DNA from 2 places in the Kitasatospora sp. NPDC042419 genome. Region 1 is predicted to be linked to the other one. Evidence: riboswitches for the same ligand, from Rfam matches in the RefSeq annotation. Region 1 holds a riboswitch; the other holds the start of a gene.

What was found. Region 1 has a riboswitch for cobalamin ahead of AC067J_RS39920 (prenyltransferase/squalene oxidase repeat-containing protein). Riboswitches for the same ligand answer to the same signal wherever they lie in the genome.
Region 2: another riboswitch for cobalamin. It lies ahead of AC067J_RS30075 (cobalamin biosynthesis protein); the one in region 1 lies ahead of AC067J_RS39920 (prenyltransferase/squalene oxidase repeat-containing protein).

The regions. Positions count from the first base shown of each region.
Region 1 covers NZ_JBWKAW010000040.1:45,376-52,374, reverse strand. Annotated here, with positions in the region: gene aceA (isocitrate lyase) at 1-525, shown strand, start outside; gene aceB (malate synthase A) at 669-2,294, shown strand; gene AC067J_RS39930 (3-hydroxybutyryl-CoA dehydrogenase) at 2,308-3,174, shown strand; gene AC067J_RS39925 (flagellar hook-length control protein FliK) at 3,326-3,817, opposite strand; gene AC067J_RS39920 (prenyltransferase/squalene oxidase repeat-containing protein) at 3,835-4,917, opposite strand; cobalamin riboswitch at 5,016-5,135, opposite strand; gene AC067J_RS39915 (AbfB domain-containing protein) at 5,398-5,883, opposite strand; gene AC067J_RS39910 (hypothetical protein) at 5,978-6,466, opposite strand; gene AC067J_RS39905 (DUF2785 domain-containing protein) at 6,636-6,999, opposite strand, start outside.
Region 2 covers NZ_JBWKAW010000020.1:74,710-81,708, forward strand. Annotated here, with positions in the region: gene AC067J_RS30055 (phosphatidylserine decarboxylase) at 1-120, shown strand, start outside; gene AC067J_RS30060 (CDP-alcohol phosphatidyltransferase family protein) at 107-985, shown strand; gene AC067J_RS30065 (hypothetical protein) at 1,105-2,541, opposite strand; gene AC067J_RS30070 (alpha/beta hydrolase family protein) at 2,847-3,962, opposite strand; cobalamin riboswitch at 4,172-4,370, shown strand; gene AC067J_RS30075 (cobalamin biosynthesis protein) at 4,449-5,417, shown strand; gene AC067J_RS30080 (cobyric acid synthase) at 5,414-6,999, shown strand, end outside.

The DNA.
Region 1 (6,999 bases):
GCCGAGGGCTTCTACCGGGTCGAGCCGGGCATGGCCCCGGTGATCTCGCGCGGTCTGGCCTTCGCCCCGTACGCCGACCTGCTCTGGGTGGAGACCGGCACCCCGGACCTGGCCCAGGCCCGGGAGTTCGCCGAGGCCGTCAAGGCCGAGTACCCGGACAAGATGCTCGCCTACAACTGCTCGCCGTCCTTCAACTGGAAGGCGGCCCTGGACGACGACCGGATCGCCAAGTTCCAGCGCGAGCTGGGCGCGATGGGCTACCGGTTCCAGTTCATCACCCTGGCCGGCTTCCACGCGCTCAACCACTCGATGTTCCAGCTCGCCCGCGGCTACGCCGAGCACGGCATGACCGCCTACGTCGACCTCCAGGAGGCCGAGTTCGCCGCCGTGCCGGACGGCTACACCGCGGTGAAGCACCAACGCGAGGTCGGCACCGGCTACTTCGACCTGGTCTCCACCGCCCTCAACCCCGACGCCGCGACCCTCGCCCTGACCGGCTCCACCGAGGCCGAGCAGTTCCACTGAGCCGCCCCCGGCGGCCGGCACCACCGGAGCCAGGGGAGCTCCCCGGCCGCCGCCCACCCCGCCCGGGGCCTCGTCGAGGGACGAGGCCCCGGGCCCCGCCCGCCTGCTTCCTGGAGAACCGGATGACCCTGACCAGCCGGCACCTGACCAGCCGAGACCTCAGCAATCGGATCGAGATCCTCGGCGCGCACGAGCCGCGGTTCGACGAGATCCTCACCCCCGAGGCCCTGGCCTTCCTGGCCCGCCTCGACGAGGCGTTCGCGGACCGCCGCGCCGACCTGCTCGCCGAGCGCGGACGCCGCGCCGCCGCCCTCGCCGCGGGCGGCACCCTGGACTTCCTCCCGCACACCCGCGCCGTGCGCGAGGACCCCACCTGGCGGGTCGCCGGCGCCGGGCCCGGGCTGCACGACCGCCGGGTGGAGATCACCGGCCCGCCCGAGCGCCGGATGACCGTCAACGCGCTCAACTCCGGTGCCAGGGTGTGGCTCGCCGACTTCGAGGACGCCACCTCGCCCACCTGGCACAACATCGTCTCCGGCCAGCTGAACCTGCTCGACGCGACCGAGCGCCGGATCGACGAGACCACGCCGGACGGCCGCCGGTACCGGGTCGGCGACACGCCCGCCACCGTCGTGGTCCGCCCGCGCGGCTGGCACCTCGACGAGCACCACCTGCGGATCGACGGCCGCCCGCTGCCCGCCGCGCTGGTCGACTTCGGTCTCTACCTCTTCCACTGCGGCAGGCGCCGGACCGAGGCCGGCAGCGGCCCCTACTTCTACCTGCCCAAGCTGGAGAACCACCTCGAAGCACGGCTCTGGAACGACGTCTTCACCTTCGCCCAGGCCGAGTTGGGGATCCCGCACGGCACCGTGCGGGCCACCGTCCTGATCGAGACGATCACCGCCGCGTTCGAGATGGACGAGATCCTCTACGAGCTGCGCGAGCACGCGGCCGGGCTCAACGCCGGCCGCTGGGACTACCTGTTCAGCCTGATCAAGAACTTCGCCCGGCACGGCCCGAGGTTCGTCCTGCCCGACCGCGCCAACCTCACGATGACGCAGCCCTTCATGCGCGCCTACACCGACCTGCTGGTCCGCACCTGCCACCGGCGGGGCGCGCACGCCATCGGCGGGATGGCCGCCGCGGTCCCGCAGCGCGACCCCGGGGCCAACGAGGTCGCCCTCACCAAGGTCCGCATCGACAAGGAACGCGAGGCCCACGACGGCTTCGACGGCTCCTGGGTCGCCCACCCCGCCCTGGTCGCCACCTGCCGCACCGCGTTCGACGCCGTCCTCGGTGACCGGCCCCACCAGCTGGACCGCACCCACGAGGACGTCGAGGTCACCGCCGCCGACCTGCTCGCCGTCCAGCGCCTCTCCACCGGCCTGCCGACCGAACGGGGGCTGCGCTCCAACGTCGCCGTCGCGCTGCGCTACCTCACCGCCTGGCTCGGCGGCACCGGCGCCGTCGCCGTCTTCGGTCTGATGGAGGACGTCGCCACCGCCGAGATCGCCCGCTGCCAGCTCTGGCAGTGGCAGCACCACTGCTCCCGGCTCACCGGCGGCTCGCTCGCCACCCCCGGCATGGTCCGGCGGCTCATCGACGCCGAGCGGGCCGCCCTGCTCGGCGAGGGCGCCGACCCGGTCCTGATCGACGACGCGGTGCGGATCCTGGAGGAGACCGCCCTCGGCGCGGAGCTGCCCGCCTTCCTCACCACCGACGCCTACGCCCGCCACCTGGTCCGCACGGCCGCGCCGTCGGCCCGCTAGAGAGGCCCACCCCATGAACGAGATCCGCCGGGTCGCCGTCGTCGGCGCCGGCCAGATGGGCTCCGGCATCGCCGAGGTCTTCGCGCGCGCCGGGCTCGACACCGTCGTCTGCGAGCGGGGGCCGGACGCGCTGCGCGCCGCCCGCGCCCGGATCGACCGCTCCCTGCACCACGCCGTGGACCGCGGCCGGCTGAGCACCACCGGGCGCGAGGACGCCTGGGCCCACCTGCTGTTCGCCGACGACCCGGAGGCGCTGGCCGACCGTCAACTGGTCGTCGAGGCCGTGGTGGAGGACGAGGCGGTGAAGACGGACGTGCTGGCCACCCTGGACAAGGTGCTCGCCGACGAACAGGCCGTCCTCGCCACCAACACCTCCGCCATCCCCGTCACCCGGCTCGGCATCGCCACCGGCCGCGCCTCGCACGTCCTCGGCCTGCACTTCTTCAACCCCGCGCCGGTGATGCCGCTGGTGGAGCTGGTCTCCTCGCTGCACACCGACCACACGGTCCTCAACCGGGTCGAGGGCTTCGTCCGGGACACCCTCGGCAAGCAGGTCGTCCGCTCGCGCGACCGCGCCGGCTTCGTCGTCAACGCCCTCCTCGTCCCCTACCTGCTGTCGGCGATCCGGATGGCCGAGGCCGGCCACGCCACCGCGGCCGACATCGACTCCGGCATGGTGCACGGCTGCGCCCACCCGATGGGCCCGCTCCGGCTCGCCGACCTCATCGGCCTGGACACCGTGCAGGCCATCGCCGAGTCGCTGTACGCCGAGTACAAGGAACCGCTGTACGCGCCCCCGCCGCTGCTCGCCCGGATGGTCGAGGCCGGACTGCTCGGCCGCAAGGCCGGACGCGGCTTCTACCCCTACCGGGACCGCTGAACCCGCCGGTCCCGACCCGGCGTCCCCTCCCCGGCGTGCACGGTCCGGCATGCCCGACCCGGCATGCCCGACCCGGCGTGCCCAACCCCGGTACACCGGTGCCCCGGCCTCCGTCGCGGAGGGCCGGGGCACCGGCACGACGGCCCGCGGGTCAGGGCGCGGTGATGCCCGGCTGGGCACCCGCCCCGAAGGACCAGCCCTCGACCTCGCCGGGGGCCGGGTTGTAGCTGCCCGCGCCCAGGTTGCTGTACGACCAGGGGCCGCCGTGCGGCGCGTGCCAGTACGACCAGTAGGCGCTGCCGGTCGGGTTGGTGCAGGTCGCCGGCAGTGCGTTGATCTTGCAGACGAAGCCCGGGAAGCGCGGGTGGAAGGCGTACGAGAACCCGGCGCCGGTCAGCGCGGCGAGGCCGCTGGCCGGGTCGCCGGGGGCGCAGCCGGTCTCGATCCCGCCGCCGAGCGCGGTGAAGTCGACGACCACGGTGACCCCGGAGGTGCCGGAGCACGCGGCGGCCCGGGCCGGCGGGGCGGCGGCGGTGGAGACGCCGAGCAGACCGGCGGTCAGGGCCGCGGCGGCGGCGACCGCGGCGAACGCGCGGCGGGACGGGCGGTGGGACGGGCGGCGGGACATCCGGGTGTCGTTCATCGCGGTGCTCCTCGCGGTCACTGGGCGGCGGCCGGGCAGGCCAGGACGGGGGCGGCCGGGCGGGCGCCCTGCGCGGACAGCCCGGCCAGGTTCGCGCCGGAGAGCCCCAGCACGGCCTGGGCGGTGGCCCGGGTGGCGGTCGCGGGGTTGAAGCCGCTCGCGTCGTAGGCGACGGCGCCGCGGACGGCCGGGGCCGCCGAGCAGCCCTGCTGGAACTTGACCAGGCTGCTCCAGCCCTTGAGCCCGGACACGATCCGGCCGTTGGAGAGCAGCGCCGAGGTCGCCAGACCGGTGCTGTTGGCGTTGGAGGCGGCCGCGCCGGCCGCGGCGAAACCGCCGTCCGTGTTCTGGTGGGCCGTCAGCCAGTCCAGGCCCGCCTTGGCCTTCGCGTGGCGGCCGGTCGCCGCCAGGGCCTGGACGGCGAGCGCGGTGGCGTCGGTGTCGCCGGTGCAGGCCGCCTGGCCGAAGGCGACCGGGAAGCCGCCGTCGGTGCACTGGGCGGCGGCCAGGAAGTCGACGGCGGCGGCGGGCGCCCCGCCGGGGGTGCGCTGGAGCGCGATCAGCGCGAGCGACTGGCCGAAGGCGTTGCTGTAGTCGCCCCACTGGGAGCGGTCCGAGAACCGGCCGGACGGGGCCTGGAGGGAGCGCAGCCGGGCCGGCAGGTCGACGCCGCCGAACGCCGCCGGGTCGGTGCCGCGCACCTCGGCGGCCAGCAGCAGCTTGGCGGTGGCGCCGGCGTAGGCCTCGGTGGTGCCGTCGCCCAGGTAGCCGGCGAGGATCTCCGGCTTCGCGAGCCAAGCGGTGGCCTTCGCGGCCGCCTGGTCGGAGCTGCGGGCGGCGGCGAAGGCGAGGACGGCGTCGATGGTCAGGCCCTGGTCGGGGTAGGCGGTGCCGTCGAAGACCGACTCGAAGTGGTCCCCGTCGACCAGCTGGCGGGCCAGCCAGCCGGCCGCGGCGGCGTCCGGGCGGAAGGTCGCGGCGGCGTCCCCGGAGGCGGGAGCGGCCGGGGCGGCGGAGGCGGCGGACGCCGGGAGCACGGCGGTCAGGACGAGGGCGGGTATCGCGAGCAGGCCGAGGGAGCGGCGGCGGAGCACGGGCATCAGAGGCCTTTCCGGGCCCGGGCACACGGATCCCCACCGGCCGCCGGCACGGCACCGGACAGCCTCGGAGCTCCGGCCCGCAGACCACGACGGGAGGAGGGAACACACCTCCGCCGACGGGTACTCGGGCTCGCCGCCGACAGCCGTCGGAGGCCTACCGTTGCGGGTCAGCGCCGGATTCGAACCGGACTTCCCCCGACGGCGGAGTCGAACAATGACGGCTCATCATGGCGTCCGCCCGGAGAGGGGTCAAGGCCTGGACCCGGGGTGACCTGGCGAACCGTCACCGGCCGCCGCGCATCCTCGACCACCGAACGGGCCGACGGACGGCTCCTCGCGGACGGCTCCCCGCGGACGGGCTCGGCACGGCCGGCGTGGCCGCGATCCACCTCGGCGCCGGACAGCGCGACGTGGTCCGACCGCTGCCGTCCCCCACCGGCCTGCTGCCGCCGCTCGCGGCCCCCACCGCGGCCGGGGCGGCTACGGCTCCATGAAGAACCAGCTCATCGGCAGCATCCTGAAGGTGGCGTCCTCCTTCGCCGAGGCCGGATTGACGCCGAGGGATTCGACGTAGAGGTGATAGTCGCGATGCCGGATCCACCGGTCGCGGAAGTTGAACGACTGGAAGGAGATCCAGCCGGCGTCCAGGTTCCCGGCCTTTCCGGCACGGACGAGGAAGGTCGAATCGTCCGAGAAGAGGTCGGGGGCCGAAGCACCGTCCCAAGCCTCAAGGTTGAGCCGGAAGTTCCGATGCCGCAGGACGTGGCCGCCCTCCTCCGGACGGACGGAGTGGAAACGGATCGTCGGTACGGTGTCGGCACCGTCGATCGCGCTACCGCGCTCCAGGCCGAAGACGAAGCGGGACTTCCTGGCCGGATCGAACGGACTCAGTTCTCCTTCGGAGTTGTGGGACTCGATGAACCTGTCCTGACGGTTGAAGGACTGAAGCACCACCGTCTCGGCCATTTCGGACCCTCCGATCAACCAACCGGTGTCGGCTCCCCGCGCTGTGCGCGGTGGTGCGGGGTGCCCCGGGCCCACCGCGAGCGACCGCCGGGCGTCAGAAGAAGTGGACCACCCTCAGCCGGAAGCGGGCCTGCACCGCGATGCCGGCGGACTCGTTCGCGAAGGTCACGTCCCGGTGCAGGGCCACGTCGGGCTGGGTGACGTCGGCACTGGAGACCGTCCCGAAGGACTCCCCCAGGGACAGCGGCGCGATGTCCTCCGCGAACAGCTCCCCGCCGAAGTCGAGGAAGTAGCCGAAGTACTTCGGCTCCGTGGGGTCGAGGTTCTCGCCGATCGACAGGGCGATCCGCATGCCCGCGTCGACGGGCGCGGACTCGCCCTCGTAGAGCCGGAGCGGGCCCTCCGGGAAGGTGAAGACGTCGTTCCGCGCCATCTCGACGGCCGTGACGGCTCCACCGGACAGCAGGACCTTGTTGTAGGTGACTCCCCGGAGCACGCCCGACACGTCCACGTAGTCGTCGGATCCGAACCCGCCGGACTCGGCGTAGAGCTCCTCCAGGACCACCTCGACGAGTTTCGCCATCGGGGACCTCCGTCCGCCTCGCTCCACCCGGCCCCGGGGGCAGGCGCCCGCCGGGGCGGAGGCTCCTCCCCAGGATCCCAGCCGTGGAGCGGCCCCGCATGCCGGGCGAGGTGCCCGTCCCGCGGGGCCGCGGTGGTGGCGGGACGGCCTGCGGCGCCCCGGCGTGGCGTCAGCGCTTGACGATCCGGTCCAGGACGTCGGCGAGGCGGGCCTTGACCGCGTCGCGGTGGTGCAGCGGCTGCGGCGCCGAATCGGCGTCCGGCCGCACGCCCCGGTCCGCGAGGACGTAGAGCAGGCGCAGCGTGCGCAGGCAGTTGGTGAGGTGGGCGGGCACCGGCACGCGGATGCGGTCGGCGCCGAAGCGGTCGGCGAGCGGATCCAGCCAGGCGGTCGCGTCGCGCTCGCCCAGGTCGTTCCGGGTGAGGACCCGCGCGACCGCCCGCGCCAGGCGGTCGTCCTCCAGCTGGTCGAAGACGTGGGCGGTGGGTGCCGTCAGCCGCGCGGCGGCGAGGTCCAGCATCCGGACCGGCGGG
Region 2 (6,999 bases), on a different contig from region 1:
CGGATCGGTCTGATCCGCTTCGGGTCCCGGGTCGACACCTACCTGCCGGCCGGCGTCGAGGTCGGCGTCGAGGTCGGCCAGAAGACCACAGCCGGGGTGACGCGCCTTGACCGTGACTGATCCTGAGACCATCGTCGGCCTGGAGGACGAGGAGACGGCACTGCGCCGCCGCCGCTGGGCGCGCGACCGCGAGCTGCGTGCTCCGCGTTCGCCGCAGCACCTCTCCACCGCCGACTTCCTGACCCTGGGGAACGCCGTCTGCGGCTTCCTGGCGATCTACTCGATCACCACCGGGGTGCTCGTCCCGCACATCACCAACCCGGACGCCGCGCCGGACAAGCACAGCGCCGCCACCGCGGTGACGCTGCTGCTGATCGGCTCGATGTGCGACCTCTTCGACGGGCTGGTGGCGCGCAAGCTGCGCTCCTCCGCACTCGGGGCGGAACTCGACAACCTCGCCGACCTGATCAGCTTCGGCATCGCGCCGGCCTACTTCGTCGCGGTCTGGGGCATGGTCTCGCCGGGCTCGGACAGCCGGCTCTCGGCCCTGATCGCGCTGACGGTGCTGCTGTCCGTGGTGCTGCGGCTGGCCCGCTTCTCGGCCGTGAAGATGCGGCCGGGGGTGTTCCAGGGCATGCCCTGCCCGATGGGCGCCATGACGGTGATCGCCATCGTGCTGCTCGACCCGCCGTTCCTGCCGGGTCTGCTGGCCATCGCGGGCACCGCGTACCTGATGATGAGCCGGATCGAGTACCCGAAGCCGCAGGGGCTGCTCGCCACCGCGACGCTCTGCTGGATCGTGCTCTCGATCGGCTGCCTGGCGGCCTGGGCGACCGGTCTGAAGGGCGGCGACTACCTGCTGCACATCGGCGCCTACGGCCAGATCGCGCTGGCCGCGATGGCCCCGCTGCTGGTCATCCGCCGCAAGGTGGGCCAGAAGGTCGGGGACGTGCGGGCACGCCGCGCGGAGTCCCGGATCGGCTGACCGCCCCGCGGAGCGGCACGGCACACGGCGAAGGGCCCGGACCCCCTGGGGGATCCGGGCCCTTCCGCATGCCGTGGCGGCGTGCCGTTGCCGTGCCGCGCGGGAGTCGCGGGAGCCGTTCAGGCGCCGCCGCGGTGGACGCTGAAGGCCGAGCGGCGGGCCGCCCGGGCCACGCCCGGGTCCGGGTGGACGCCGGACACGGCGGTCAGCACCGAGGCCGCCCGGGGGTGTCCGGACTGCCGGGCGCGGGCGAACAGCCGCACCGGGTCGCCGGCCGAGGCCCCCTCGACGTGGCCGACCAGCAGCTCCGTCTCCCCGTGGTCCAGGACGGCGGCGGCGGTGTCCACCCAGAGCCAGGCGGCGTCCTCCGCGCCCAGCACGTCGGCCGGGGAGACCCCCTCGTCCGAGCGCTCGGCCAGCCAGAGCAGCGCGTAGGGGCGCAGCACCGGCTCGTCGACGGCGGCCCGGACGGCCTGCTCGGCGGTGGATCCCGCCACCCGCAGCGCCTCGAAGGCCAGACCGCGCAGCAGCGCGTCCTCCCCCTGCGCGGCCTCCAGCAGTTCGGCCACCGCGCGGTCGGCCGGGCGGGCGGCCACCCAGGCCCGGTACTCGGCGCGGGCCGGGCCCGGCGAGTAGTCGGCGCAGGCGCCCAGCAGCTCCGGCGCGCTCTGCTCGATGTGGCCGGCGGCGGTCTGCGCGACGGTGCAGATCTCCTCCAGCTTGGCCCGCACCGCCCAGTGCCCGAGCGGCGACAGCTCGGCGGCGTTGTCGCGGCGGACCAGGGCGCCGACGGCGGCCAGTCCGTCCAGCATCCAGTCGAGGACGGCGGCCACGTCGGCGGGCGAGGCCGGGGTGTCGATCTGGGGCTCGCGGCAGGTGCCGCGGACCGCCGAGATCGCCGAGGCCGCGTGCGGGACGGGCGAGAGGCCGAAGGTGCCCTCGCCGCCGCCGACCCGGCGCTCGTCCAGGCCGCGCCGGAGCAGCTCCAGCAGCTCCACGTCGGCGACCGGGCCGTCCACCAGGTGCAGGAAGGAGAGCAGTTGCGGGGCCTGGTCGACGGCCTGCCCGGCGAGCAGGGCGAAGACGCCGCGCAGGGCGGCGGGCGGCACCGGGGCGAGCAGGGTCCAGGCGTCGAACAGTGCCGACCAGCCGCGGACCACCGCCTCGTCGTCGTGCTCCCAGGCGTGCAGGCGCCAGCCCGGCACGGCACCGCCGTCGCGGGCCTCGACCAGGCCGACCAGCAGGGCCTGGCCCCACGCCTTGGCGGCGGCGCCCACCGTCATGGCGAGGGCGAGGCCGGCGGCGCGGGCGTCGTCGGGAAGCAGCTCGCCGCGCTTGTCGACCTCGTCGAGATCACCGGCCCAGCGGGCGATCCGGACGGCGTCGACCAACATGCGGCGGGCCAGCGGGGCGAGTTCGGCGGGGGCGGGGAAGCCCTCCGGAACGGGGACCCGGCCGCGGCCGGGTGCGGGTGCGGGGCCTCGTCGGCGGGGTACGCCCGGGGTGCCCGGCCTGGCGCCGGCGGGGCGGTGGGCGGTTCCCGGGAGACGGGTCACCGTCGCACCGGTACCGATCGTCGGCGGGAGCGGGGCATCACGGTCGCGCGGGTTCCGAGACGTCACGTCGAGCAGTCTTCCCCTTGTACCGGCCATCTGTCACATCCGGTTGCACACGCGGGCCGGGCGGCGGGCGCGGGGCCTCCACAAGATCGGGCAACAGAGGCCAAACCGACTGGCTTGATCTTAGTGGCGGGTCCATGCCAGGTGAGCGGCGGGGAGGGGAGGGAGGGGAAACGGGGAGGAAAGGGGAAGGGGACCGGCCGCGGCGACCGGCGGGACGCCGCGGCCCGGGCGGGGTCGGCTCAGAGGAAAGGGGTGAGCCAGCGGCGGAGGGTCTCCTCGTAGCGGTCCGGGTCGGTGTTCCAGAGAGCCGCGTGGTCACCGCCGGGGAAGGCCTGGAGGTTGACCACGTCCGGGCGGTGCCCGGCGAGGCGCTCGGCCGCGCGGAACGGGGCCACCGGGTCGTCCGGGCCGTGCAGCACCAGGGTGGGGACGCGCAGGTCGGTGCCCTCGGCGAGGCGGGCGAAGTCGGCCAGATCCACGCCGGTCCGCCCCTCGGCGGCGAGCGCGCCCAGTTCGGCGGCCGCGCCCCGGTAGCCGGCCCGTGCCGCGCCGCGCCGCGCGCCGGCCGGCCAGTCCAGCACGGGCGAGTCCAGGACCAGGCTGCTGATCGAGGACGCCCAGCCGGACCGGGCGGCGGTCTGCAGGGCCGTCGTGGCGCCGAGCGACCAGCCGTACAGGACGACCTGGCCCGCGCCGCTGTCCAGGGCGCGCCGGATCGCCGCCTCGACGTCCCGCCACTCCGTCTCGCCGAAGTGGCCCAGGCCGTCCGGGGAGGCCGGGGTGCCCGCGTCGCCGCGGTAGCTGACGACCAGCACCGGCAGGCCGAGGCGCTGCAGCAGCGGGAGCACCGCGAGGCCCTGCTGCCGGTCGGTGCCGGGGCCGTGCACCAGGATCACCCAGGTGCCCCGCTTGCCGTCCAGCCGCCAGGCGGGCAGCGTGCCCAGCTCGCCCTCGACGGCGGTGTCGGTGAACGGCAGGCCGAGTGCGGTGGTCGGGTCGCCGACGTGCACCCGCGGGGTGAAGCGGACCTCGGTGCCGGGCGCCAGGGTGCCCCGGTCGGCGCGGAGCAGCCGGCGGGTGACGCCCTTGTCGTCGCGGTGCAGGACCTCGCCGACCACCGCGTGCCCGTCGTCGCCCCACTCGACGGCCCAGCGGCCGGGGCGTTCGGCCGCCGGCCCGGGGGTGAAGGTGACCCGCCCGGCGCCGAGGGCCAGCACCTGCACCGGGCCCGACCTCGTCCGGACGGCGGCGGCCGGGTGGACCATCCGCTCGGACGCCCGCCGGCCGATCACCAGCACGGCCGCCCCGGTACCGACGGCGGCTGCGGCCACGGTGGCCGCGATTCCCCAACGCATACTCGCTCCCCGCAGTTAAGTCCCGGTGCCGGACGGTGTTCTGGCCCCAGTCCACTAGCGGGGACGGCCGGTGGCCAGTAGGACACGGCCGTCCGGGTCACTTCGGGAGCAAGGTCACACCGGGGCGGGACGCTCCGGAGCCGCCGGGAGCGGGCGCCGGAGCGGAGCCCGGCGGTGTGACCAAACGCTCCGTGACCTCGGTTGACTCCCCCTTCGGGGGCGTGATGGGATCCTTCAGCCAATACGGAGGCAAGCAGAGGAAGCCGGTGCGAGTCCGGCGCGGTCCCGCCACTGTCACCGGGGAGCACGTCCGAACGAAGGTCACGGCGAGCCGTCAGAAGCCGCTGGAAGGCCCGGAGGTGCGTCCGACCCGGAAGCCAGGAGACTCTCGCCGCCGGTACGTCGATCCAGGGCGCGGACCCTGAGTGAGGACACGCACGCGATGCAGGCTGCCCCGGCCTCGACGACCCGCCACCGCCCCCTGCCGTGCGCCCGCTGACCCGCGCCGCCGCGTTCGCCGCGGGCGCCGCCGCCGGGTACCTCGCCGACGCCCGGTTCGGCGATCCGCGCCGCGGCCACCCCGTGGCCGTCTTCGGCTCCGCCGCGAACCGGCTGGAGCGGCTGATCTGGCGCGACGACCGCGCCGCCGGCACCGCGTACACGGCGCTCTGCGTGGGCACCGTCGCGGCGGGCGCGCTGGCCGCCGACCGGCTGCTCGGCCGCCGTCCGCTCGGCCGGGCCGCGCTGGCCGCCGCCGCGACCTGGACGGTACTCGGCGGCACCTCGCTCACCCGGGAGGCCAGGACCGTCGGCCGCTCGCTCGCGGCGGGCGACCTGACGGCGGCCCGGGAACGGCTGCCGCACCTGTGCGGGCGCGACCCGAGCGGGCTGGACGAGCAGCAGCTGGCCCGCGCGGTGGTCGAGTCGGTCGCCGAGAACACCGCCGACGCCGTGGTCAACGCGCTGGTCTGGGGCGGGCTGGCGGGCACGCCGGGTCTGCTCGCGTTCCGCGCCGTCAACACCCTGGACGCGATGGTCGGCCACCGCTCGCCCCGGTACGCCCGGTTCGGCTGGGCCTCGGCCCGGCTGGACGACGTGGCGGGCTGGCCGGGCGCCCGGCTGACCGCGCTGCTGACGGTGGCCGCCGCGCCCGAGCCGCGCACCGCCTGGCGGGTCTGGCGGCGGGACGGCTCCGCGCACCCCAGCCCGAACGCGGGCCAGGCCGAGTCGGCCTTCGCCGGCGCGGTCGGCGTCCGGCTGGGCGGGACGCTGCGGTACGGCGAGCGCACCGAGCACCGGCCGGTGCTCGGCGAGGGGCTGCGGCCGGTCGGGGTGGACGACATCGAGCGGGCCTGCGTGCTCTCCCGGCGGGTGGGCGCGCTGGCGCTGGGTACGACGGTCGCCGGGCACCTGCTGCTCCGGGCGGCCACGGGCAGGAGGAGGGGTAGGGCATGAGCAACGCACTGCTGGTCGCCGGGACGACCTCGGACGCCGGGAAGAGCGTGGTCACCGCGGGCATCTGCCGCTGGCTGGCCCGTCAGGGCGTGAGCGTCGCGCCGTTCAAGGCGCAGAACATGTCGCTGAACTCCTTCGTGACGGCGGACGGCGCCGAGATCGGCCGCGCGCAGGCGATGCAGGCGCAGGCGGCCCGGGTGGAGCCCGAGGCGGCCATGAACCCGGTGCTGCTCAAGCCCGGGGCGGACGGCCGCAGCCAGGTGGTGCTGCTCGGCCGGCCGGTCGCCGAGGTCGGCGCGCTGGACTACCGCGAGCGCAAGCCGCTGCTGCTGGAACGGGCCCTGGAGTGCCTGGCGGACCTGCGCCGCCGGTACGACGTGGTGGTCTGCGAGGGCGCCGGCTCGCCCGCCGAGATCAACCTGCGGGACCGGGACATCGCCAACATGGGCCTGGCCACCGCCGCCGGGCTGCCGGTCGTCGTGGTCGGGGACATCGACCGGGGCGGCGTGTTCGCCGCGATGTACGGGACGCTGGCGCTGCTCTCGGCCGAGGACCAACGGCACGTGGCCGGCTGGTTCGTCAACAAGTTCCGCGGTGACGCCCGGCTGCTGGCGCCCGGGCTGGAGATGCTGCGCGAGCTGACCGGCCGCCCGGTGCTCGGCACCCTGCCGATGCTGCCGGACCTCTGGCTGGACGCCGAGGACTCGCTGGACCTGTCCACCGTGGTCGACCGCACGGCCGGGCGCGGCCCGCTCGGCGCGGACGTGCTGCGGGTCGCCGTGCTGCGCTTCCCCCGGCTGTCCAACTTCACCGACCTGGACGCGCTGTCCCAGGAGCCCGGGGTGCTGGTCCGCTGGGCCACCCGGCCCGAGGAGCTGGCCGACGCCGACCTCGTCGTCCTGCCCGGCACCCGGGCCACCGTCGCCGACCTGGCCTGGCTGCGCGAGCGCGGCCTGGAGCCGGCGCTGAAGGCGCGGGCCGCCGCCGGGCGGCCGGTCCTCGGCGTCTGCGGCGGCTACCAGATGCTGGCGCGGACGATCGTGGACGAGGTCGAGTCGAAGGCCGGGGCCGTGGAGGGGCTCGGCCTGCTGCCGACGCACGTCCGGTTCGGCGTGGAGAAGGTGCTCGGCCGACCGGTCGGCGAGGCCTACGGGCAGCGCGTCGAGGGCTACGAGATCCACCACGGCGTGGTCGCCGTCGAGGGCGGGGAGCCGTTCCTGGACGGCTGCCGGGTGGGCCCGGTCTGGGGGACGACCTGGCACGGCGCGCTGGAGAACGACGGCTTCCGGCGCGAACTGCTGCGCGACGTCGCCGCGCTGGCGGGCCGGGCGTTCGTCCCCGCGCCGGACGTCTCGTTCGCCGAGGCGCGCGAGGCCCGGCTGGACCGGCTGGGAGAACTGATCGAGGAGCACGCGGACACCGACGCGCTGTGGAAGCTGATCGAGGGCGGGGTGCCGGCGGCCGGATCGCTGCCGTTCCTGCCGCCCGGGGCCCCTGGGGCCTGTCCGGCCGATCTTGACGGGCGCGCGACGCCGGGCATCCCGCCTGGACGCACGCCCGGATCACCCAAGTACGTCCAGTA